Regions from separate parts of the Blautia sp. AF19-1 genome, predicted to be linked through region 1. Evidence: predicted binding sites of a transcription regulator. Region 1 holds the regulator's gene; the other holds the start of a gene.
What was found. The regulator Rex, encoded in region 1, represses fermentation and respiration genes when NADH is low (regulators of the CRP and FNR family bind a similar motif). The targets are predictions, from matches to a motif close to ATTGTTAANTANTTAACAAT.
Positions count from the first base shown of each region.

Region 2: DWX26_RS13755 (iron-sulfur cluster assembly scaffold protein) is a predicted target of Rex. The motif match lies at 9,219-9,238, and genes of this name have one in related genera.

Region 1 is NZ_QUGQ01000005.1:5,235-16,875, forward strand. Features, by position in the region: gene DWX26_RS04205 (M28 family metallopeptidase) at 1-886, shown strand, start outside; gene DWX26_RS04210 (GNAT family N-acetyltransferase) at 965-1,459, shown strand; gene DWX26_RS04215 (LysR family transcriptional regulator) at 1,428-2,315, opposite strand; gene DWX26_RS04220 (MATE family efflux transporter) at 2,439-3,806, shown strand; gene DWX26_RS04225 (MATE family efflux transporter) at 4,091-5,431, shown strand; gene DWX26_RS04230 (S8 family peptidase) at 5,520-6,365, shown strand; gene DWX26_RS04235 (NADP-dependent isocitrate dehydrogenase) at 6,531-7,733, shown strand; gene abc-f (ribosomal protection-like ABC-F family protein) at 7,832-9,757, opposite strand; gene DWX26_RS04245 (redox-sensing transcriptional repressor Rex) at 9,912-10,568, shown strand; gene DWX26_RS04250 (bifunctional ADP-dependent NAD(P)H-hydrate dehydratase/NAD(P)H-hydrate epimerase) at 10,658-11,641, shown strand, end outside.
Region 2 is NZ_QUGQ01000022.1:28,565-40,205, reverse strand. Features, by position in the region: gene DWX26_RS13790 (substrate-binding periplasmic protein) at 1-685, opposite strand, end outside; gene DWX26_RS13785 (ATP-binding protein) at 699-2,978, opposite strand; gene DWX26_RS13780 (ABC transporter substrate-binding protein) at 3,044-4,888, opposite strand; cyclic di-GMP riboswitch class I at 4,988-5,063, opposite strand; gene DWX26_RS13775 (hypothetical protein) at 5,220-5,411, opposite strand; gene DWX26_RS13770 (formate/nitrite transporter family protein) at 5,562-6,320, shown strand; gene DWX26_RS13765 (DNA topoisomerase) at 6,317-8,419, shown strand; gene DWX26_RS13760 (acyltransferase) at 8,468-9,133, shown strand; gene DWX26_RS13755 (iron-sulfur cluster assembly scaffold protein) at 9,358-10,050, shown strand; gene DWX26_RS13750 (GGGtGRT protein) at 10,076-11,086, shown strand; gene DWX26_RS17935 (DUF6783 domain-containing protein) at 11,154-11,246, shown strand; gene asd (aspartate-semialdehyde dehydrogenase) at 11,313-11,641, opposite strand, start outside.

The DNA.
Region 1 (11,641 bases):
TTTGATGAAAGCAGGCGCGAAAGCGATTCTGTTCCAATATGGAAACAGCTATTACCCACATACAGACATTGATCAGAGAGATCTTCGGGAAGCCGTTGTCGGAGAGGAAAAGAAAGTGCTCTGCGCTATGATTCACTCCGCACAGGCAGTAGAACTTGTGAAAAATAAAGTAAAACAGATCCGTCTGGAAATCCGGCAGAAGGAATACGATGGAGAATCCCATAATGTGATTGCAGAATTGCCGGGAAAAAGAGAAGAATGGATCGTTTTAAGCGCGCATTATGATACGACATCGCTTTCGCATGGTGCATATGACAACATGAGCGGATGCGCAGGGCTTCTTGGAATCATGGAGCAGATGAAAGGGAAAGAGCTGAATTATGGTCTTCGGTTTGTATTCTGCGGAAGCGAAGAAAGAGGACTTTTAGGATCAAAAGCGTATGTCAGAGATCATGAAAAAGAACTGAGACAAACAGTACTGAACATCAATCTGGACATGATCGGAACGTATATGGGAAAATTTATCGCCTGTGTATCGGCAGAAGAAAAGCTTACCCATTACATCAGCTATATGGCTGCAGAAGTTGGATTTCCAATTGCGGCAGAAAACGGCGTCTATTCCAGTGATTCCACACCATTTGCCGATCATGGGGTTCCGGCTGTTTCGTTTGCGCGTATTGCCAACGGAAATGTCGCCCCGATTCACTGCCGCTACGATGTCAAAGATGTGATGTCGATGGAGCAGCTGCAAAAAGATATTGATTTCCTGACAGTATTTACCGGAAGATTCGCAAACGCAGCGGTCTGCCCGGTGGCAAGAGAAATACCGGAAACGATTCGGAAACAATTGGATGAATATTTGTTTCGCAAGAGAAAAGAAGCCTGATATACTTCGATCACGGATATGAGCAGCGAGACGAATTGCAAATAGGAAAAAGAACGACAGTGGCAGGAGAGAGAAACCATGAAAAAAATAGAACTGGTAGAAATCAGGCAGGTAAACGATGCCCTTGCAGAAATGGTTGCGCTGTTTCGAGTAGAACTGCGTTCCTATAAAGGAATTGCATCAAAACCGAACGTGGAAGACGGACGGGAAGAAATGAAGGAATACCTTTTAGCAGGATTTCCAGTGTTTGCCGCTACGGTGCATGGCGAATACGCAGGTTATGTTGTCTGTCGTATTGAGAGCGAGGTGGTGTGGGTGGAATCCATCTTTGTCAGAGAAGAGTACCGCCGGCAGGGAGTCGCTGCCGCACTGCATGGCAAGGCAGAAGAAATTGCAGCTTCTTATGGAAACGATACGGTTTACAACTATGTCCATCCCAATAACCACAGGATGATTGAATTTTTGAGAAAGCGTGGTTACACCGTTCTGAATCTAATTGAGATCCGTAAACCGTATCAGAATGAAAAACTGACGCAGACGATTACGGTTGGGGAACATGAATTTGATTATTGAGGGAGTCATTTTCATCCCACAATTCCAGAAAAGCCCGAAGTTCAGACGGAAGGCGCCCCTTGCGCCAGGCAAGCAGGATTTCGGTTGTAAGGTCTGCATCTGTGATGGTGCAGGCCTTTAATTTATGGGAAAGATTCAGCATGGAGGCCGGCAGAAGAGCGATGCCAAGGCCTTTTTCTGCCATTGTCATTGCCGTGCGGGCGTCCTCGCAGGTGAGATAGATATCGCAGAACAGACCTGCCTGCTCGAAAGCGGAGAGCATGTATTTCCGGTAGCGGTTCGACAGAATCAGCGGCTGCTCGGCAAGTTCTGTAAGCGAAAGGGTTTCACGCCCGGCAAAAAGCGGGTGAGAAGGGAGTGCCATGGCGGTGATGCTCTCTTTTAAAAGGGTCTTCGTCTCGCAGCCATTTAAAACGATTGGCGTGCGGAGCGTGGTGAGATCCACCATGTGATTTTCGAGCTGGTCTTTTAAAGCAAAGGTAGAACCTTCGTGGACATCGAAATGGATGTGCGGGTATTTCCAGGAAAATCGCAGGAGATAGTCGGCGAGCAGTGAAACGGTGGATGGCGTCATGCCGATGTGGAGTGTCGCAGACTGACTGGATTTTACGACTTCGCGCCTGGTGAGATCCGCAAACATCAGAAGCGTTCCTGCCTGTTCATACAGTGTTTTTCCTGCCTCGGTCAGAGTGATTTTCTTCGTGCCGCGGATGAGAAGAGGAACCTGAAGCTCTTCCTCCAGCATTTTGATCTGATAACTTAACGGCGGCTGTGTCATATGCAGCACCCGTGCCGCCCCGCTGATGGTTCCCGCATCCACGATGGCGCGGAAGTATTCGAGTTGTCGAAGTTCCATAAAAATCCTCCTGAAAAAAATATATAAAAATTATTTAATTTCAATATAAAAACAATAATTTACATATAGAATACGCCATGCTATACTGAAAAGCAAGTGAAAAAGAAGGGAATGAGGGAACAAATGAAACGAATTGATTTCGAACATGGAACCGTAACCGGAAACATCCTCGGGGCAGCGCTCCCGATGCTGGTTGCTCAGATTTTGAGTCTGCTGTACAATATTGTAGACCGCGTCTACATCGCGCGGATCCCGGAGGTAGGAACGGCGGCACTCGGTGCAGTCGGTCTGTGTTTTCCGCTGATCGTTATCATCACAGCATTCAGCAACTTGTTTGGAAGCGGCGGCGCTCCGCTGTTTTCGATTGAGCGTGGAAAGAATGATCAAAAAAAGGCGGAACGTATTATGAATACGTCGTATTCCATGGTATGTGTCTGTGCTGTCATACTGATGGTGATCGGCTTTTTGTTTGCCCGTCCACTGCTGTCGCTGTTCGGTGCATCGGCAGATGCGATGGTATACGCGTATCCTTATATGATGATTTATCTGATCGGAACTTTGCCGTCGATGGTGGCAACCGGCATGAACCCGTTCATCAACGCGCAGGGCTACTCGACCGTTGGCATGCTTTCCGTCACGATCGGAGCGGTCGCAAACCTGCTGCTTGACCCGCTGTTTATCTTTGTATTTGGCTTTGGTGTGCAGGGGGCTGCGATTGCAACTGTGATTTCCCAGACACTTTCCGCCGTGTTCGTTCTGTATTTCCTGACCCGAAAATCGGAACTGAAAGTGCGCTTTGTGCGGAAAGATGAAATTTCTGAGTGTGCAGGCTATGCGAAAAATATTGTCAGCCTCGGTACCGCGGGATTTATCATGCAGCTGACCAACAGCCTTGTCACGATCTGCTGCAACAACGTACTCTCTGTGACCGGCGGTGATATTTACATCTCTGTTATGACGATTGTATCGAGCGTGCGTCAGCTCGTCGAGACACCGATCTATGCAATGAATGAGGGAACTTCTCCGATTTTGAGCTATAATTACGGTGCACGCCGTCCGGCCCGCGTGCGCAAGGCGATGTGTGTCATGAGTGCGATGATCCTCGGCTATACCGCAGTGATGTGGAGCGTGATTGTTCTGGCGCCGCATGCGCTGATCGGTATTTTCAGTTCGGATGCGGTACTGACAGCAGATGCGGTTCCGGCTCTGAAGCAGTACTTTGCAGCATTCATTTTCATGGATCTGCAGTACATTGGACAGACCGTATTCAAATCTCTGAATAAAAAGAAACAGGCGATCTTTTTCTCTCTGCTCCGAAAAGTATTCATTGTTGTACCGCTCACCTATCTGATGCCGTACGTACTCCACATGGGAACGGACGGTGTCTTCCTTGCCGAACCGGTATCAAACGTAATCGGCGGAAGTCTCTGCTTTATCACCATGCTGATTCTGGTTCTGCCGGAATTGAAGCGAATGGAGCAGCAGAAGTAATAGTTTTGAAAAGCTTTTGAAAAAAGTACAGGAAGATATTTACCGAAATCGTTTCGGCAGATATCTTCCTGTTTTTGTTGCGATACATACGATAAAAAGGGTTAGATTCCCCTTTTTCGCTGCGCTGCATTCGAAGAGAGCTGCCGGTGGCAGTTTCTGCAGGTGAAAAAATTATAAAGTATAGCTAAAAACTATTTTGCTGTATCGAAGATAAGTATTTGATCTTTCCGGAAATTCACGCTACACTGGAAACAGCAAAAACAAAAGAACAGGAGAGGGTTTTTATGGAAGAAAACAAAATGGGAACGATCCCGGTCAGCCGTCTGGTGATTTCCATGGCGCTGCCGCTGATGCTGTCACTTCTGATTAATTCGCTTTACAACTTCGTGGATTCCGTGTTCGTTGCGCGGGTTTCTGAGGATGCACTGACGGCAATTTCCCTGGCGGCTCCGATGCAGCTCATTGTATCATCGCTCGGTCTTGGAAATGCGGTCGGCCTGAACGCCGTCATTTCCCGGGCACTTGGAGAAAAGAATCAGAAAAAGGTAAAAGATGCAGCGAGCGCCGCGCTTTTTCTTGCATTCTGCTCGTGGATTTTAAACAGTATTTTATGTATCGCATTTGCCCGGATCTATTTTGAAAGTCAGTCCGGCGGCAATGAAGCCATCGCAGCGTATGGCATCCAATACTTAAGTATCTGTATGATCGCGTCTCTCGGCCAGATGGGACAGTGGGTCTTTGACCGGTTTGTTATGGCAAGCGGAAAAGCGCACCTTTTTATTTTTACACTTTCCGCCGCATCGCTGACAAATCTGATTCTCGATCCGATCTTTATTTTCGGCTGGTTCGGCCTTCCGCGGATGGAGACGGCCGGAGCTGCGCTTGCAACCGTCATCGGTCAGTTTATGGGCTGCCTTGCCGGAATGGTAATCAATAAAAAGTGGAACCCGGAAATTCCGTTTGCTTTTACACTGAAACCGGACTGGGTGAGTGTGCGTGAGATTATAAAAGTCGGTTTTCCGTCCACGCTGGTACAGATCCTGACCTCGGTTGTCAATATGGCGATGAATGCGATTATTATTACCTTTTCTTCGACGGCAGTTGCTGCTTTTGGTGTGTGCACAAAGATTCAGAATATTACAACCGTCGGTGTTCACGGTATCACAAACGGTCTGATTCCGATTGTAGCGTACAATTACGGCGCAAAGCAAAAAGAAAGAATCCGTCAGTCGATCCGGTACGGCATTCTTTACGGCGGCGGACTGTTTCTTATCTTTTTTGCCGTGCTGGAATTCTGTCCTGGCGTTGTACTGAAACTTTTTGATGCCTCGGACAATCTGATGCGCATCGGAGTTCCGGCGCTCCGCATTCTGGCAGTGGCCTATCTGCTTTCGATTCCAGGCCTGATCTATCAGGCGGCGTTGCAGGGACTTTCCCTTGGAAAAGAAAGTATGTACATATCCATGACACGCCAGGCGATTCTGCCGCTGGTGTTTGCATTTCTTCTCAAAGGATTTGGAAACCTGAATCTGATATGGGGCGCCTTTGTCCTGGCTGAGCTCTGCGGCATCCCGCTTGCAGCAGCTCTCTGGAAACGGAAAGGGGAAAAGCAGATTCAGTTTTAAGTATAGAAAAGAAAAACAAAAAGGCTGTTCTTTGCGAAAGGCAGCCTTTTTTGCATACCATAAGATAAGAATACACAGGGGCTTATGGATGAAAGAGCAGGAAAATCTGACAGGAAAAGGAATTACAGCCGCCGTGCTGGATACAGGGATTTTTCCCCATATGGATTTTGACGGCCGGATTGTAGCCTTCCGGGATCTTGTGTACGGGCGGGAGACGCCTTACGATGACAATGGACACGGAACGCATGTCTGTGGTATCCTTGGCGGAAGTGGAAGAGCGTCCGGCGGAAAATACCAGGGTGCGGCACCGGGATGCCGGTTTGTCGTAGTGAAGATTCTGGACCGAAGGGGAAATGGAAGAAAGCAGGATATCCTCGCGGCGATTGACTGGGTGTGCAAAGAGCGAATAAGACTTAATATCCGCATTTTAAATATTTCAGTGGGAACAACAGAGCAGGAAAAAACGGTGGATGATCTGCTAGTACAGGCGGTGGAGCGCGCCTGGGATGACGGGATCACTGTTGTGACAGCGGCCGGAAATCTGGGGCCCGCTCCGGGCAGTATTACGGCGCCGGGGAGCAGCAGAAAAGTGATCACCGTGGGAGCGGGCGATCTGCTGGAGCCAAGAAGAGGAATCTCCGGATGCGGCCCGACACGGGACTGCGTCTGCAAACCGGATCTTGTCGCGCCTGGAAAACGTCTCATTTCCTGCGCGCCTGGAAGAAGCAGGAAGGAATATGTGGTGAAGAGCGGCACCTCGATGGCGGCACCGCGGGTGTCCGGAGCCGTGGCTTTGGCACTTGAACGGGTTCCGGATCTTACAAATGTCCAGGCGAAAATGCTGCTTTGCGAATCGGCGAGAGACCTTGGCCTTCCGCGCAACCGTCAGGGGCATGGGATGCTTCAAACAGACCGTTTTCTGTCTCTTCTGTGAGACACTGTGCGGCAGCATAAAAAAAGAAAAATGAAGGAAAACACCTCTCATCCTGCAAAAATTGTGTGAATTTATGGGAAAATGCCAAAAAATCAGGCGAATTTTGACTTGACAAGCTATAGGATACTTTATACAATAAACGGGAATAGAAAAAGGAGGCCTACTATGGAAAAAATTCAGATGACCACTCCTCTGGTAGAGATGGATGGAGATGAGATGACCAGAATTCTCTGGAAAATGATCAAAGATGAGCTGCTTCTCCCGTTTATTGACCTGAAAACGGAATATTACGATCTGGGACTGGAACACAGAAACGAGACGAACGATCAGGTAACCGTAGATTCCGCAAACGCTACCAAGAAATACGGTGTAGCAGTCAAATGTGCCACCATTACGCCGAATGCAGCGCGTATGACCGAGTACAATCTGAAAGAAATGTGGAAGAGCCCGAACGGAACGATCCGTGCCATGCTCGACGGAACCGTTTTCCGTACCCCGATTGTCGTAAAAGGCATCGAGCCGTGCGTGCGCAACTGGAAAAAACCGATCACGATTGCCCGTCATGCATACGGAGATGTCTATAAAAATGCAGAAATGCGCATTCCGGGACCGGGAAAAGCAGAGCTGGTTTATACGGCTGAGGACGGCACCGAGACAAGAGAGCTGATCCACAACTTCACCGGCGCCGGTGTCATTCAGGGCATGCACAATCTGGATAACTCCATAGAAAGCTTTGCGAGAAGCTGTTTCGAGTACGCACTGTCCACGAAACAGGATCTGTGGTTTGCAAGCAAGGATACGATTTCCAAGAAGTATGATCACCGCTTCAAGGATATCTTCCAGGAGATCTTCGATGCAGAGTACAAAGAGAAATTTGCAGAAGCAGGCATTACCTACTTCTACACTCTGATCGACGACGCCGTTGCCCGCATCATGAAAGCAGAGGGCGGCTTTATCTGGGCCTGCAAGAACTACGACGGCGATGTCATGAGCGACATGGTATCCTCCGCCTTCGGTTCCCTTGCGATGATGACTTCTGTTCTCGTATCCCCGCACGGATATTACGAGTACGAGGCTGCGCACGGAACCGTACAGCGCCACTATTACCGTCACTTAAAAGGTGAGGAGACATCCACCAACTCCGTGGCCACCATTTTTGCATGGACCGGCGCACTCAGAAAACGCGGGGAAATGGATGGAAACGCAGAACTTTCCGCATTTGCAGACCGTCTGGAAAAAGCAACGATCGCAACGATCGAGAGCGGAAAAATGACAAAAGACCTTGCGCTGATCACCACCATGGAAAATCCGACCGTATTAAACAGCCGTGATTTCATCCTGGCCATCCGCGAGGAGCTGGAGAAATAATTAAACGAAGCAAAAAAGAAAGCCGATCCGGCATTCCCGCAAAAAGGGATGCGCCGGACCGGCTTTTTCTGTTTTGAATTTTCCGGGGAAAACCAGGCCTATTCGGCAAGCTCTTCCCATTTTTCATACAGCTCTTCGAGTTCCGCGGCAATCTCTGCTTTCTCTTTGCTTAATTTCACACACTCTGCCACATTCGTTGCGACTTCCGGTTTCGACATTTCCTCATCAATTTCCGAATCGCGTGTCTCAAGCTCTTCAATTCGTTTCTCCGTCTTTTTCAGCTCGTTTTCTTTCTTGCGGAGACGTGCCTGTTCTTCTTTCTGCGCTTTCCAGTCCAGCTTTGTGGAGGAGGCTTCGGAAGGAGCCGCTGCTTCTTCCGGAGCGGCGGCATCGGCAGCAGGAGCATAGATGCGGGTCAGCTCTTCTTTTTTCTCCAGATAGTAATCGTAATTTCCGATATAGTTGACGAGTGTCTGTCCCGTCAGCTCCAGAATCCGGGTTGCGGTCTGGTTAATAAAATAACGATCGTGGGAGACATATAGCACCGTTCCGGTGTAGTCCTTCAGTGCATTTTCCAGAATCTCTTTAGAGACGATATCGAGGTGGTTGGTCGGCTCGTCGAGGATCAGGAAGTTGGCGTTCGAGAGCATCAGCTTGGCAAGGGAAATTCGTCCGCGCTCACCGCCGCTCAAGGTATGAATCGGTTGGAAGACATCGTCGTTTGTAAACAGGAAGGCGGCCAGCACATTTCGGATTTCGGTGTTTGTCAGATATGGATACGCGTCGGAAATCTCCTGGAAAATGGTCTTTTCCATGTGGAGCACCTGATGCTCCTGATCGTAGTAACCGATTTGTACACGGCTTCCAAGTGTAAAAGAGCCGACATCCGGGCGGATGACTTCGTTTAAGATCTTTAAGATCGTCGTTTTTCCCGTTCCGTTGTTTCCGATGATTGCGACGCGCTCCCCGCGCTTGATTTCGAAATTCAGATCCTGGAAAAGCGTCTGTCCCGGGAAGGCTTTGGAGAGGTGCTCGACGGTCAGCACATCGTTTCCGCTTGTGATGCGCGGTTCCAGACGGATCCGCATATCGGAGCGTACTTCGGTCGGCTTTTCCAGCACATCCATTTTGTCCAGCATTTTTTCACGGCTCTCGGCGCGTTTGATGGATTTCTCGCGGTTGAAAGATTTCAGCTTTGCAATGACTTCTTCCTGATGGTGGATTTCCTGCTGCTGGTTGACCCAGGCATGGTAAGCGGCTTCACGGAGCATTGCTTTTTTTTGACTGTAGGCGGTATAGTTTCCCTCAAAAGTTGTTACTTTTTTATTGTCCACTTCAACGACTTTTGTGACAACGCGGTCGAGAAAGTAACGGTCATGGGAGACGATCAGGACGGCTCCGCTGTAATTTAAAAGATACGTTTCGAGCCAGGAGATCGAGTCCATATCGAGGTGGTTGGTCGGCTCGTCGAGCAGAATGATGTCCGGTTTGGTGAGCAGCAGTTTACCAAGTGCCACGCGGGTCTTCTGACCGCCGGAGAGGGAGTCCACCTGTTTTTCAAAATCGCTCTCGGAAAAGCCAAGACCTTTTAAAACACCGACGACTTCACTGCGGTACGCGTATCCGTTTTCCAGTTCAAAGGTATGGGAGAGGCGGGTGTAGGTGGAAAGAAGTTCATCCAGCTCTGCACCGGATTTTGTATTCATATCACTTTCCATCTGACGGAGGCGTTCCTCCATATCAATCAGATTCTGTTTCGCGGTCAGCACTTCCTGGTAAATGGAAAGGTGTCCGGTCAGATCCTGATGCTGGGCGAGATAGCCCATCGTCTTTCCTTTGGAGAGGATGACCTCTCCCTCATCGGCCCTCATTTCGCCGATGATGATTTTTAACAGCGTCGATTTTCCGGCACCGTTGATGCCGACCAGTGCGGCTTTTTCGCGTTCTTCTATATGAAAAGATGCATTTTTGATAATTTCCGTTGTCCCGAATGCTTTCGAGATATTCTGACATGCAAGAATCATGTGGTTCCTCCAGATAACATATTTCTGTATTTTGACATAATACACCATCCTTATTATAGAGAGTAATACACAAAATTTCAAGAAATCTTTGACAATTTTCTATCAACCATATATAATATGAATATATGCAGGTGTAAATAAGGAGGAATTTATCTTGGAAGAAAAAGGAATTTCGCGGGCAGTTATCAAAAGACTTCCTAGATATTATCGTTACCTGGGCGAATTGCTGGAGGACGGAGTAGAACGGATCTCTTCCGGTGAGCTGAGCGAGCGGATGAAAGTGACAGCTTCCCAGATTCGCCAGGATTTAAATAATTTCGGCGGCTTCGGCCAGCAGGGGTATGGTTATAACGTGCGGTATCTGTACAGCGAGATTGGAAAAATCTTAGGTCTGGACAGAGTCCACAATATGATTTTTGTCGGAGCCGGAAATCTGGGACAGGCACTTGCCAATTATGCGGCCTTTGAAAGAAGCGGATTCAAAACGGTCGGTATTTTTGACGTCAACCCGGTATTAAAAGGAATCTCCGTGCGCGGAATTGAAATCCGCATGGCGGACGAGCTTCCGGAATTTATCAAGGAACACCATGTAGAGATTGCGGCTTTGACACTGCCAAAAGCAAAAGCGGTAGAGATGGCAGAGATTCTCGTGGACAACGGTGTAAAAGCAATCTGGAATTTTGCACATACCGATCTAAACTTAAAACTTCCGAAAGATGTGATCGTCGAGAACGTCCATCTTTCCGAAAGTCTGATGCGTCTCTCCTACAATCTGACCAGATATGAGGCGGAGCATCCAAAGAACAATTAAGAAACCAAAACAAAAGCAGGAGAGTCTTCGGGAAACCGGAGACTTTTTCTGTTCACTTTCCGGATAAGGCAGGAAAAGGAGGAAAAGCGATGAAACGGATTCTTACAGCAGCACAGATGAAGCAGGCAGACCGCAATACGATCGAAACCATGGGGGTACCGTCCCTGGTACTGATGGAGCGCGCGGCGCTGTCCTGCGTGGAGGAGCTTCAAAATGGAACATGGGATACAGGAAAAGTCCTTGCTGTGTGCGGTCCCGGAAATAATGGAGGGGACGGTGCGGCAATTGCACGGATTTTAAAGACGAAAGGGGTGGATGCGGAACTGTTCTGTCTTGGAAATCCGGAAAAATACAGTGAAGGCATGAGAGCACAGAAGAAAATTGCGGAAAATTATGGGGTCCGTGAGGTTAAGAATCCGGATTTCCGGGAATATACTGTTATCATAGATGCCATCTTTGGAATTGGCGTATCCCGTTCGCTGGCAGGGGAGTACCGGAGGGCAGTGGAAGCAATCTGCGCAAGCGGTGTTCCTGTTCTTGCCGTGGACATCCCTTCGGGGATCCACACGGATACCGGAGAGGTCCTTGATGCGGCGGTGAAAGCCAGAGCCACGGTGACATTTGCCTGTGCAAAGCCAGGGCTTCTTTTTGATCCCGGAAAACGATATGCCGGAGAGGTCCTGGTCCGTGATATCGGAATCGGCTTTGATGCAGGAGAAGAGGAGACGCCCTGGTACGGTTCAGTGGAAAAAGAAGATCTGGACCGGTTTCTTACCCGCACGCCGATGGGAAATAAGGGAACCTTCGGAAAGGTGCTGGTACTTGCCGGTTCCGGTGCCATGTGCGGAGCCGCTGTTTTGTGTGCCAGGGCAGTCCTTGCATCCGGTGCCGGCATGGTAAAGGTTGTGACAGAGGAAAGAAACCGTACGCCGCTTTTCTGTGCCCTGCCGGAAGCAATGGCGGATTTCTGGAAGGAGGATGAGCCGCTTCCGGAAGAAGCCCTGCTGCAGGATCTCGCCTGGGCGGACGCTGTTGTTGCGGGACCGGGGCTTTCCAAAAGCCGGACGGCAAAA
Region 2 (11,641 bases), on a different contig from region 1:
CATCCTCTTTTGCAAAAGCAACACCTATTCCAGTGATCATCAAAGGTTCTTCCAGGATACGAAAGCTTGCGTCATAATCCTTCATATACTGGACAACAGATTCCTCGTGTGCTGCAACTGCATCTACATATCCTTTTCCCAGAAATGTATAGATCAGCTCCCTGTGTCCCAGGCTGATCAGATTGCCCAGCTTTGGGATTCTCTCATCCGTTCGGTTCAGAAAGATACCTTCCGGTTTGGTTGTGGACTGAACAGCCAGGTTCTTACCCTCCAGATCACTCAGTTTATAGATATCACTATTCTCATTTACAGCAACCACCTGACGGCTTGCTACATATGGTCCCGCCCAGCGGTAATCATCAAGACGCCCTTCCATGGAAAAGCAGCCCATGATACAGTCAATCTCTCCGCTCTCCACCAGTTCTTTTTTCTTCTCCCAGTTGTTCCGGACAACGTCCACCTGATATCCCATTCTTTTGAAAGCTTCTGTAGCCAGTTCTACATCGATTCCCGTCGGTACACCATCCTCATTCAGATAATTGTATGGTGGATAGTTGTCACTGCCGAGGGTAATAACAGGCCTTTCGGTTTCTTCTTTCGTGTTATCTGTGTTTTTACACCCTGCCAGGGTGACTGCTAAAATTCCCGCAAGCAGAATGCCTGCAATCACTCTTTTTCCTTTCATTTTCTGTCCATCCCTAACTATCCTTTTTGATTCTTCTATGTCCGGTTACTTTCCATTCGTCACTGTACAGTGACCTGCGGTTCGGTACCCCCCCCCCGCCGGATTTTATGCTTCTAATCGTCTTTTCCAGCACCTTCATCTCAACCGGTTTTGAAACATGTGCATTCATGCCAGCCGTAAGGGAATGCTGAATGTCTTCTGAGAATGCATTGGCAGTCATGGCAATAATCGGTATCGTCTTTGCCAGTTCATGGGAACTTCTGCGGATTGCCCTCGTCGCCTCATAGCCATTCATAACAGGCATCTGCACATCCATCAGGATCATGTCATAATCACCTGGAGCAGACTGTTCAAATGCTTTCAAAATCTCTTCGCCATTTTCACAGATGGTACATTCCGCACCTTCAATCTTTAACAGTTCCGTCAGGATCTCCGCGTTCAGCTCATTATCCTCTGCACACAGGAATCTCATTCCTTGAAGGATATTACCATCCTGTTTATCTGTTTCTTCTTGTGCCGCCAGAGCAACTGTTCTATCCTCTGCAATTTTCAGATCCATGAGAACCTCAAAACAGCTTCCCTGTCCCAATTCACTCTCCACATCAATGGTACCTCCCATTGCCTCAACCAGATTCTTAGTAATCGCCATTCCAAGTCCGGTTCCCTGTATTTTATTTGTAATGGAACTTTCCGCACGGGTAAACGCATCAAAAATTGTATCCTTGAAATCTGCCGACATTCCCATACCATTATCGCTAACTAAGAAACGGTACTTTGCATAGACAGATGACTTTGTCTCACATTCTTCTACAAAGAACTGAATTTCCCCACCTTCCTGGGTATACTTCACTGCATTGGAAAGCAGGTTGCTGAAAATCTGTATCAGGTGAACCTGATCCCCATTCACCCACTCATGCTGAATATTTTCTTTTATGATTGTAAGGGTCTGCTGCTTTTCATATATTTGAGTATGAAATATAGTGTTAAGTTCCTGTACAAGATCCAGAATAGAAAAGTCAGAATATTTGAAGACTGTTTTTCCTGCCTCAATCTTGCTCATATCCAGAACGTCATTGATAATTCCCAACAGATGCCGCGATGAAATATCTATTTTATCTGCATACTCTATAACTTTTGCTTTATTACCTGCATCATGTCTGATCAAAGATGTGATACCAATGATTGCATTCATAGGAGTACGAATATCATGTGACATATTAGACAGGAAATCCGTTTTCGCCTTATTTGCATTTTCAGCTGTCTGTAAAGCCTCTGTTGCAACGTTCTTTGCCTTTTTCAGTTTTTGATTGACTACTTCCATTTCCTTCATTGTTTGCAAATGAAGTTCATTATTTCTTTTTTCATATTCTGCTCTTTGATCTGCAAGACTAAGTCTGGAAATACTGTAGAATAATCCGGCAAAAAGTAAAAGTATAAAACCTGCCATGAGTATTGTTGTAAACAACACCGTTTTCTGGTAATCCATCAGCACATTGTCCACAACTCCCTTTGCCACAATGCACACCAAAATGGTGTTGTTGCTTTCTATCGGGCAATACCCCATATAATAGGGGTTCTGTTTTCCCAAAAGTGCAACTCCGGATTCTCTGTTATCAAATTTCTTTTTGAACAAATCCGCCTCTTCTTCTGTAATAGCCTGTTGCCCTTTTAAATGTTTTAGCAAAGAATAATTACGCAGGTATTTATCACCACTCTGGTTCGTATACGTAATATTTCCGTCATCATCCAGCATGAACAAATAGGCTTTCCCATCATAACCTTTCAGTTTTAACATGGAATCCAGTTTCGAATGATCATACACAGTTCCAATTGCCGTATAAGTTTCTCCATTGATCGTGTATTCCTGACATGGAATCGCAACCAGATAACCGTCTTTTTTCTTCTGATCATAATCAAGACGCACCAGTTTTCCAATATTGTATCCGTTCTTTAAGTCCAGCAGAAGTTTACTTGGCATATCAATCCGCATTTTTGTTCCACCTGCTGATATTGCCTGACCATTTTCCTGAAGGAATATAAGAGTACTTTCCGATTCTTTTTCCCATGCTTCAAAGAAATTTTTGTTCGTATCCGTTTCAAGAGACAGTTCCCTCTCATGAAGTAAGAATTCCTCAACCAACTGCAGCTGGCTGTAGTATCCACTCACCTGAAGATCATAGGTCTGCTGTATCTGTTCAACAACAGCTCCCATACTGCTTTTTCCATTTTCGCTGATATACTTATTAGACTTACTTATAAGATACTTGATACAAACTAAGCTTAAAAGAATCATAAGTAGTATAAGCAACAGCCTTGTTATTTTTTTTCTTTTATTTACCGCTTGTTCTATCTCCACTTTTACTGTTCAACCTCTATATAGTCTTCCGGTGCTGACGGCTGCTGTCCTTTTGACATTGCTTCGGTCCATGCACTTGATAATGTTGTATCTTTAAGCTGCTCAATCTCACATTTCGGATTTATTTTTTTCAAAACGGACATTGTGGTGTCTGTAAGAAGAATCGAGTATTCCTTTTCTTTGTCTATTTTCTTATCATTAACTGTTAAGTCCTTTAACGAAAATCCACTTTTCTCTTGACTGACGATCATTTTCATACCAGATGCAATTGGTAATTCGTATTCATTGGTTACATAAAAATTCTCATCAGCTTCGGCGAGATAATTTTCCACGAGTTCACAAACCTGTTTACCATTTATTTTTGCAAAATATAATGTTGTATCTGAACTCTTCGCTGTCATCATGCCAACCCGGCTATTGGTGCATTCTCCTTTGTACATAGAAGAAGTAAAATAATAATATGGTGCCAGAGCCAGCTGTGCATCATTTTCTTCTCTGATCGTAGTTAAAATGGAAGATGCTGCATCACGGCCATTTCTATCGTTCAGTGAAATGGAATATTCATTTTCAAAATTCATCATTGCTTTTTCTTCTGGATCTTTACGATTCATTACACTGCGAAAAGTATCATAAGCCTGTGTTTCATCCATTTCCCCTGACAGTAATCCGTGAACAGCCTCAAGACTTGCATCAAATGATTTTTGGGCGGAATATCGGATATAAACAGCATTATGATTAATTTCCTCTTCCAGTCCAGGCACATCCTGCATCATGGTTGGAACATCTGTATTCAATGAAATAACACCGCTTCCATCCGCAATCAGCTTTTGCCCCTCTTCTGAAATCATACAATCCAGCACATCCAGCGCAGTATCCAGTTTCTCCCGGTCTTTTTCCAGGTTTTTGTTAAATGCAATGTTTAAGGACGGAGTCATGTACACATAGGATTCATCCGATGTCTGTGAAAAGTAAGGAATACGGGTCAGCTCCGCATCCATCTGTTTCTGCAGCTGCTGCATAACCGTCGGATGTCCATGAAACATTGCTGATTTTCCCTCGACAAACATCTGGATTCCTGTATTGACGTCAATATTGATATCTTCTTTACCAAAGTGCGAGTCCTTAAGAAACTGACTGGTTTCTGAAAAAATACGTTTCCATAATGTATCATCAAACTTCACTTCATCCGCTGCAGTCTCTGCACCGTTTCGCCATTCAATACCATCCAGGCTTGTAAACTCACCGATTGCCGCCGCCTGGATGATTTCATTATTAGACCAGTCTTCCCCAAGATCCATGGAATACGGTTTTATGCCATTATCATAAAACTGCTGACAGGCCTGTACATATTCCTCATAATTTTCTGGAATCTTTACGCCATACTGATCAAACAGTGTTTTGTTGGCAATGATCGTCTGCGGAATACCACAGATTGGCAGCCACTGGATTTCATCCTCCTCATTCTTATAATATTGCACCGCATAAGAATAATACTTGGAAACAACATCATAAGAAGCAAAATCCATAAGATAAGGCTGTAAGTCCTGTGCATCTGTTCCAGAAAATCGACGTACTGTTATAATATCCGGTAATTCATCATGTTCTTTAAAATAACTGTATAAATCGGTATCATTGTTACCTATAATAAATTCAATATCCTGATCTGGAAACTGTTCATGGATATAGGATGCAATATTTTTCATCAAACGATTTTCCCACAGATAAACGGTAAGATGATCATCATTTATAGATACTTCTTTCTTTGACTGTCCACATCCAGACAAGACAGCAGATGCTGCAAGTACACCTGACACCACTGCTGTCAGACAACGTTTTGCCTTTTTCATACTTTTATTTTCCTCATTTTTTCCTGATAAAATCATTATTGTTACGTCTGTGAAATAACACCGTAAAAAAGCACCGTCAGACAGACAGTGCACCTCATTTTATGCAACTGGCTGCCATTTTACAGGCCCTGTAGCTTTGCGTCCCAGACTTTCATCTGGTTTGCCAATTTCCTTATTATAGCTTTAATCTTATGCAAAAAACTGATTTTATTATACTTTAGTGTTCTACTATACGCAAGAAAAAGATTAACATTTTAACGTTCAAAAGCAAAAAAAAGAACAGCCGATACATATACTCGAACTGTTCTCCTATTAAGTACGTTACATTATTTTACAATAAAACTTCCAGAAATATGATATCTATCATATTTTCTGGAAGTCCTGTCTTTGAGCAAGTGGCTAACTCGGTTAAAAAAGCTTTCAATCCTTGTTTCAATCCCTCTGAGTTCATCATACAATCTGTCGTTTCACCCCTTATTTTCTGACATTTCTGTGGAAATATACTTTTTTCTTCCTCCTTCATTGCGAATCTTTCCGGGAAATGCTATAATAGCCAAAGTTGAAAGCGCGAAATCCGAAGCATTTGCAAGCTGCTCCGGAAAAAAAGACCATCCCCCGGACAAAAAGAGAGGGGATATGTCCATCCTACTGGACATAAGAAAGGAGTTATTCTATGCCTTATGATGACGTACAAAAATTTTCAGAGGCAGCCGTAAACAAAGCAAAGCTGCTGAAAGAACACCCGGGGAAATACTTTCTCCGTGCAGTCATGGCCGGTTTCTTTATCGTGGTTGCCATGATTTTCTCCAACGTGGTAGGCAATACGTTCCAGAGTACAGATCCTGCCTGGGGAAAACTGCTTGGCGGTATTGTGTTTGCCATTGCGGTTCTGCTGATCGTTTTTATCGGTGCAGAGCTTTTCACCGGAAACAATCTTGTTATGGCATTTGGGGCCTATGACAAAAAAGTCTCCTGGGCACAGGTTGGAAAAGTATGGCTGGTAAGCTACATCGGAAACTTTGTCGGATGCCTGATTCTCTCCGTAATTTTCGTACTGGCAGGTGCTTCCGGTACTGCCGATTATTACGCAGGATTTATTGGAAATAAACTTTCCATTCCTGCCGGAGAAATGTTTTTCCGTGCCATTCTCTGCAACTTCTTCGTCTGCCTCGCCGTTGCCTGCGGCATGAAATGCAAAAATGAAGTTGCCAAATTTTTCATGATTATACTTTGCATCGCCGGATTCGTTGTTGCCGGTTTTGAACACTGCGTTGCCAATATGGCCACCTTTGTTACCGCTGCACTTCTGGTCCCAGGCGGCATTTCTCTGACTGCCGCATTGAAAAGTATGGTCATTGTAACTATAGGAAACGCAATAGGAGGCGGTGTGCTCCTTGCCTGGCCGCTTCGAATGATGAGTGCAGATAAATGACAAAATCTTTATACATTGCGGAAAAACCGAGCGTTGCTCAGGAGTTCGCAAAAGCGTTAAAACAGAATATGCAGCGCAGGGATGGATACTTAGAGTCGGATCAGTCCGTCGTAACCTGGTGCGTCGGTCACCTGGTTACGATGAGTTATCCGGAAAAATATGATCCTGCGTTAAAAAGGTGGAGTCTCGAGACCCTGCCTTTTTTGCCTGAAAACTTCAAATATGAAGTTATCCCGGAAGTAAAAAAGCAGTTCACCATTGTGAGTAACCTGCTCCACCGGGAGGATATTGAAACCATTTATGTCTGTACCGACTCCGGGCGGGAGGGAGAATACATCTATCGTCTCGTCGCGCAGATGGCCGGTATCAAAGACAAGAAACAGAAGCGTGTCTGGATCGACTCGCAGACAGAAGAAGAAATTCTGCGCGGTATCCGCGAAGCGAAGGACGAAAGTGAATACGACAATCTTTCGGCATCCGCTTATCTCCGCGCCAAAGAAGATTACCTGATGGGCATTAATTTTTCCCGTCTTCTCTCGCTCAAATACGGAAGCGCTGTCGCATCGTATCTCGGCACTAAATATCAGTCTATTTCCGTCGGCCGTGTTATGACATGTGTGCTCGGCATGGTCGTACGCCGGGAGCGCGAAATCCGCAGCTTTGTGAAAACACCATTCTACCGTGTCATCGCCGGTCTTTCCTTAAATGGACGCAATTTTGAGGGGGAATGGCGCGCCGTAAAAGGCAGCCGCTACTTCAACTCTCCGCTTCTCTATAAGGAGAACGGCTTCCAGAAAAAAGAGGACGCACAGAAACTGATCGAGGAATTAAGCATGCAGAATCCTCTGATCCCGCATGTCCTGAAAATGGAGCGAAAAAAGGAAAATAAAAATGCGCCACTGCTTTACAACCTTGCGGAGCTGCAAAATGACTGTGCCCGCTTTTTCAAAATCAGTCCGGATGAAACGCTGAAAGTTGTTCAGGAGCTTTACGAGAAAAAGCTGGTTACCTATCCGCGAACCGATGCCCGTGTGCTTTCTTCTGCCGTTGCCAGGGAAATCAGCAAAAACCTGCGCGGCCTGCAGCAGTACGGCATCTGCAGCGGCCTTGCAAATGAAATTTTGCAGGGTGAAAGCTGGAAAAAGATTGGTTCCACCCGCTATACAAACGATAAACAGATTACCGATCACTATGCGATCATTCCGACCGGACAGGGCCTTAACAATCTGCGGAACCTCTCGGAACTCTCCGCAAAAGTTTATGAGACGATTGTCCGCCGTTTTCTCGGTATCTTCTATCCGCCGGCGGTCTATCAGAAAGTTGCTCTTGTCACCGAAATCGGCGGCGAGCAGTTTTTCTCCAACTTCCGTGTTCTCGTGCAGGAGGGCTATTTAAAAGCCATGCAGTATTCTTTCTTCCGTAAGAAAGAGGAGGACGACGAGGGCAGAAAGGAAGACGAGACGACTTGCGATCCCTCTTTTCTTGCAGCGCTGTCCCAGCTGCAGAAAGGCAGCGAGCTGAATCTTCTCGACCTTTCTATCAAGGAAGGAGAAACCTCTCCGCCAAAACGCTACACCTCCGGTTCGATGATCCTTGCAATGGAAAATGCCGGACAGCTCATTGAAGACGAGGAGCTGCGCGAACAGATTAAGGGAAGCGGCATCGGAACGAGTGCGACGCGTGCTGAGATTCTGAAAAAGCTTGTCTTTATCAAATATCTTGCTCTGAACAAAAAGACACAGGTTATCACCCCGACACAGCTTGGCGAAATGATCTACGACGTCGTACACCAGTCGATCCGCCCGCTTCTGAATCCGGAGCTGACGGCAAGCTGGGAAAAGGGACTTACCTATGTAGCGGAAGGCTCCATTACCTCCGAGGAATATATGGGAAAACTGGAAAACTTTGTGACACGCCACACGGTAAATGTGAAGCAGATGCGGAATCAGTTCCAGCTAAAGAGCAGCTTTGATGCGTCCGCGCCGTATTACAAAAAAGCCTCTTCCACGCGCTCCCGTACCGGGAAACGTACCGCTGCAGAAGACTCCTCTGCAAAGTCCTATTCCACCGCCAGAAAAAAGGGCACACAGAACTCCTGAAATGTGGTAAGATAAACAGGAACTAAAACAAGAAAGGATGAATCACGCATGAAAGATGCAACCATTTCTGAACTTTATGATTTAACCCAGACCATTGCCGCAAAAATCTTTGAAGGCAAAACGTATCCATGGGAAGTGCTTCCGCTCATTAAAGATTTTATTCTTGAACTCGGCGAAACACTCGATCCGGCAGAATACGAAAAACGCGGCGAAAATGTCTGGATCGCAAAAGATGCCGTGATCGCACCGACCGCTTCCATCAACGGCCCATGCATCATCGGAAAAGGCGCGGAGATCCGCCAGTGTGCTTTTATCCGCGGAAATGCCATCGTCGGCGAGGGCGCTGTCGTTGGAAACTCCACCGAACTGAAAAATGTCATTCTCTTTAATAAAGTACAGGTTCCGCATTACAACTATGTCGGCGACTCTGTTCTTGGATACAAAGCCCATATGGGTGCCGGTTCCATTACTTCCAATGTAAAATCCGATAAGAAGCTCGTTGTTGTCAAAGGCGCAGATGAACAGATCGAAACCGGACTGAAAAAATTCGGTGCGATGCTCGGCGATGAAGTTGAGGTCGGCTGTAACAGCGTATTGAACCCGGGAACGGTTGTCGGAAGAAATTCCAACATTTATCCACTCTCCTGTGTTCGCGGTGTGATCCCGTCAGGTCATATTTTTAAGAATGCGAAAGAAATTGTCAAAAAAATCTGATAATTAAAAAAATTCTCTTTTATCGAGAGAAAACCAAACCGATTGATTTAAAAGACCGCCGGAAATTTTATCGTTTTCCGGTGGTCTTTGCAATTTTTTATCAAAATATGCTGGACGAATGACCAATTTTGTGAGACAATAACCATAGGTCTGTGAACAGGCTGGAAACAGTCCGTTCGAAAGACAAAAGCTCAAATAAGTACATATTTGAAAGGAGTTTAACAATGACTTATTCACACGAAGTAGAAATGATGTGTCCGGTTGCCCAGGGCGTGCATCACGGTGCAGCTCCGATTCCGGAGGAAGCAAAATGGGTAAAAGCAAAAGAAATCAAAGACATTTCCGGATTCACTCACGGTATTGGCTGGTGCGCACCGCAGCAGGGTACCTGCAAGCTGACTCTGAACGTAAAAGAGGGCGTTATCCAGGAAGCTCTCGTTGAGACCATCGGATGTTCAGGAATGACTCATTCTGCAGCTATGGCATCTGAGATTCTGCCAGGACTTACCATCCTTGAGGCACTGAATACTGACCTTGTGTGTGATGCTATCAATACTGCTATGAGAGAGCTCTTCCTGCAGATCGTTTACGGAAGAAGCCAGAGTGCATTCTCCGAGGACGGACTGGTTGTAGGCGCAGGCCTGGAAGACCTTGGTAAAGGACTTCGTTCCCAGGTTGGTACCATGTACGGAACTCTTGCAAAAGGACCTCGTTATCTGGAGATGACCGACGGTTATGTAACAGGTATCGCTCTGGATGCAGATGATGAGATTATCGGTTACAAATTCATCAACTTCGGAAAGATGATGGACTTCATCAAAGCCGGCGATGATGCAAACACAGCTTTCGAAAAAGCAAGCGGACAGTACGGACGTGTTGCTGATGCTGTTAAGATCGTTGACCCGAGAAAAGAGTAATCAGATAATTTAGGAGGATAGGAAAATGGCTTTATTTGAATCATATGAAAGAAGAGAGAAACAGATTCTGGCTAAGCTTGCTGAGTACGGAATCAACTCCATCGAAGAAGCTGCAGAAGTTACAAAAGCTGCTGGCCTTGATGTATACAAAATGATCGAAGGCATTCAGCCAATCTGCTTCGAGAATGCAAAATGGGCTTACACTGTAGGCGCAGCAATCGCAATCAAAAAAGGATGCCGCAAAGCTTCTGAAGCTGCTGCAGCAATCGGTGAGGGACTTCAGTCCTTCTGTATCCCGGGTTCTGTAGCAGATCAGCGTAAAGTTGGTCTTGGCCATGGTAACCTTGGTAAAATGCTTCTGGAAGAGGACACCGAGTGCTTCGCATTCCTGGCTGGACATGAGTCCTTCGCAGCTGCTGAGGGTGCTATCGGTATCGCTGAAAAAGCAAACAAAGTACGTCAGAAACCTCTGCGTGTTATCCTGAACGGTCTTGGAAAAGACGCTGCTCAGATCATCGCTCGTATTAACGGCTTTACTTATGTAGAGACTGAGTATGACTACTACACCGGAGAACTGAAAGAAGTATTCAGAAAAGCATACTCCGATGGACCGCGTGCGAAAGTTAACTGCTACGGCGCTAACGACGTTCGTGAAGGCGTTGCTATCATGTGGAAAGAGAACGTTGACGTTTCCATCACCGGAAACTCCACCAACCCGACTCGTTTCCAGCATCCAGTTGCAGGTACCTACAAAAAAGAGCGTATCGAAGCTGGTAAAAAATACTTCTCCGTTGCTTCCGGCGGTGGTACAGGACGTACTCTTCACCCGGACAACATGGCAGCAGGTCCTGCTTCCTACGGTATGACCGATACTATGGGACGTATGCATTCTGACGCTCAGTTTGCAGGTTCTTCTTCTGTACCGGCTCACGTAGAGATGATGGGTCTGATCGGCGCAGGAAACAACCCGATGGTTGGTATGACTGTTGCTGTTGCTGTAGCTGTTGAAGAGGCAGCAAAAGCTGGCAAATTCTAAGATTAGCCAAACTTTGCGTAAATAAAATTATTTGAGCAAAAAAGAAGCGCCGCGGGAATTTTCCCGTATGGCGCTTCTTTTTTGCTGCTTTCGATATCCTGCAAAGTTGGGCGTGCAGATTGCAGGAACGATGTTTCAAACACATGCTATATTCTTTTGATCCATGCACAAAAAACGCCTCTGAACCCAAAACGTTTCAGAGGCGTTTTTTATATCATTCTAAGCATTATTTTGCAGCGATAAACTTCTTTGCAACCAATGTCTCTGCACAAAGTACTGCTCCGCCTGCTGCGCCGCGGACCGTGTTGTGGGACAGACCTACGAATTTCCAGTCGTAGATGGAATCCTCTCTTAAACGGCCTACGTTGATTCCCATACCGTTCTCGTAGTTGACATCCAGTGTTACCTGCGGACGGTTATCTTCTGTCATGTAACGGATGAACTGTTTCGGTGCGCTTGGCAGATTCAGCTCCTGCGGAAGGCCTTTGAAGTTCTCCAGTTTTTCGATCAGCTGCTCTTTCGTCGGTTTCTTGCGGAATTTTACGAAAACAGCTG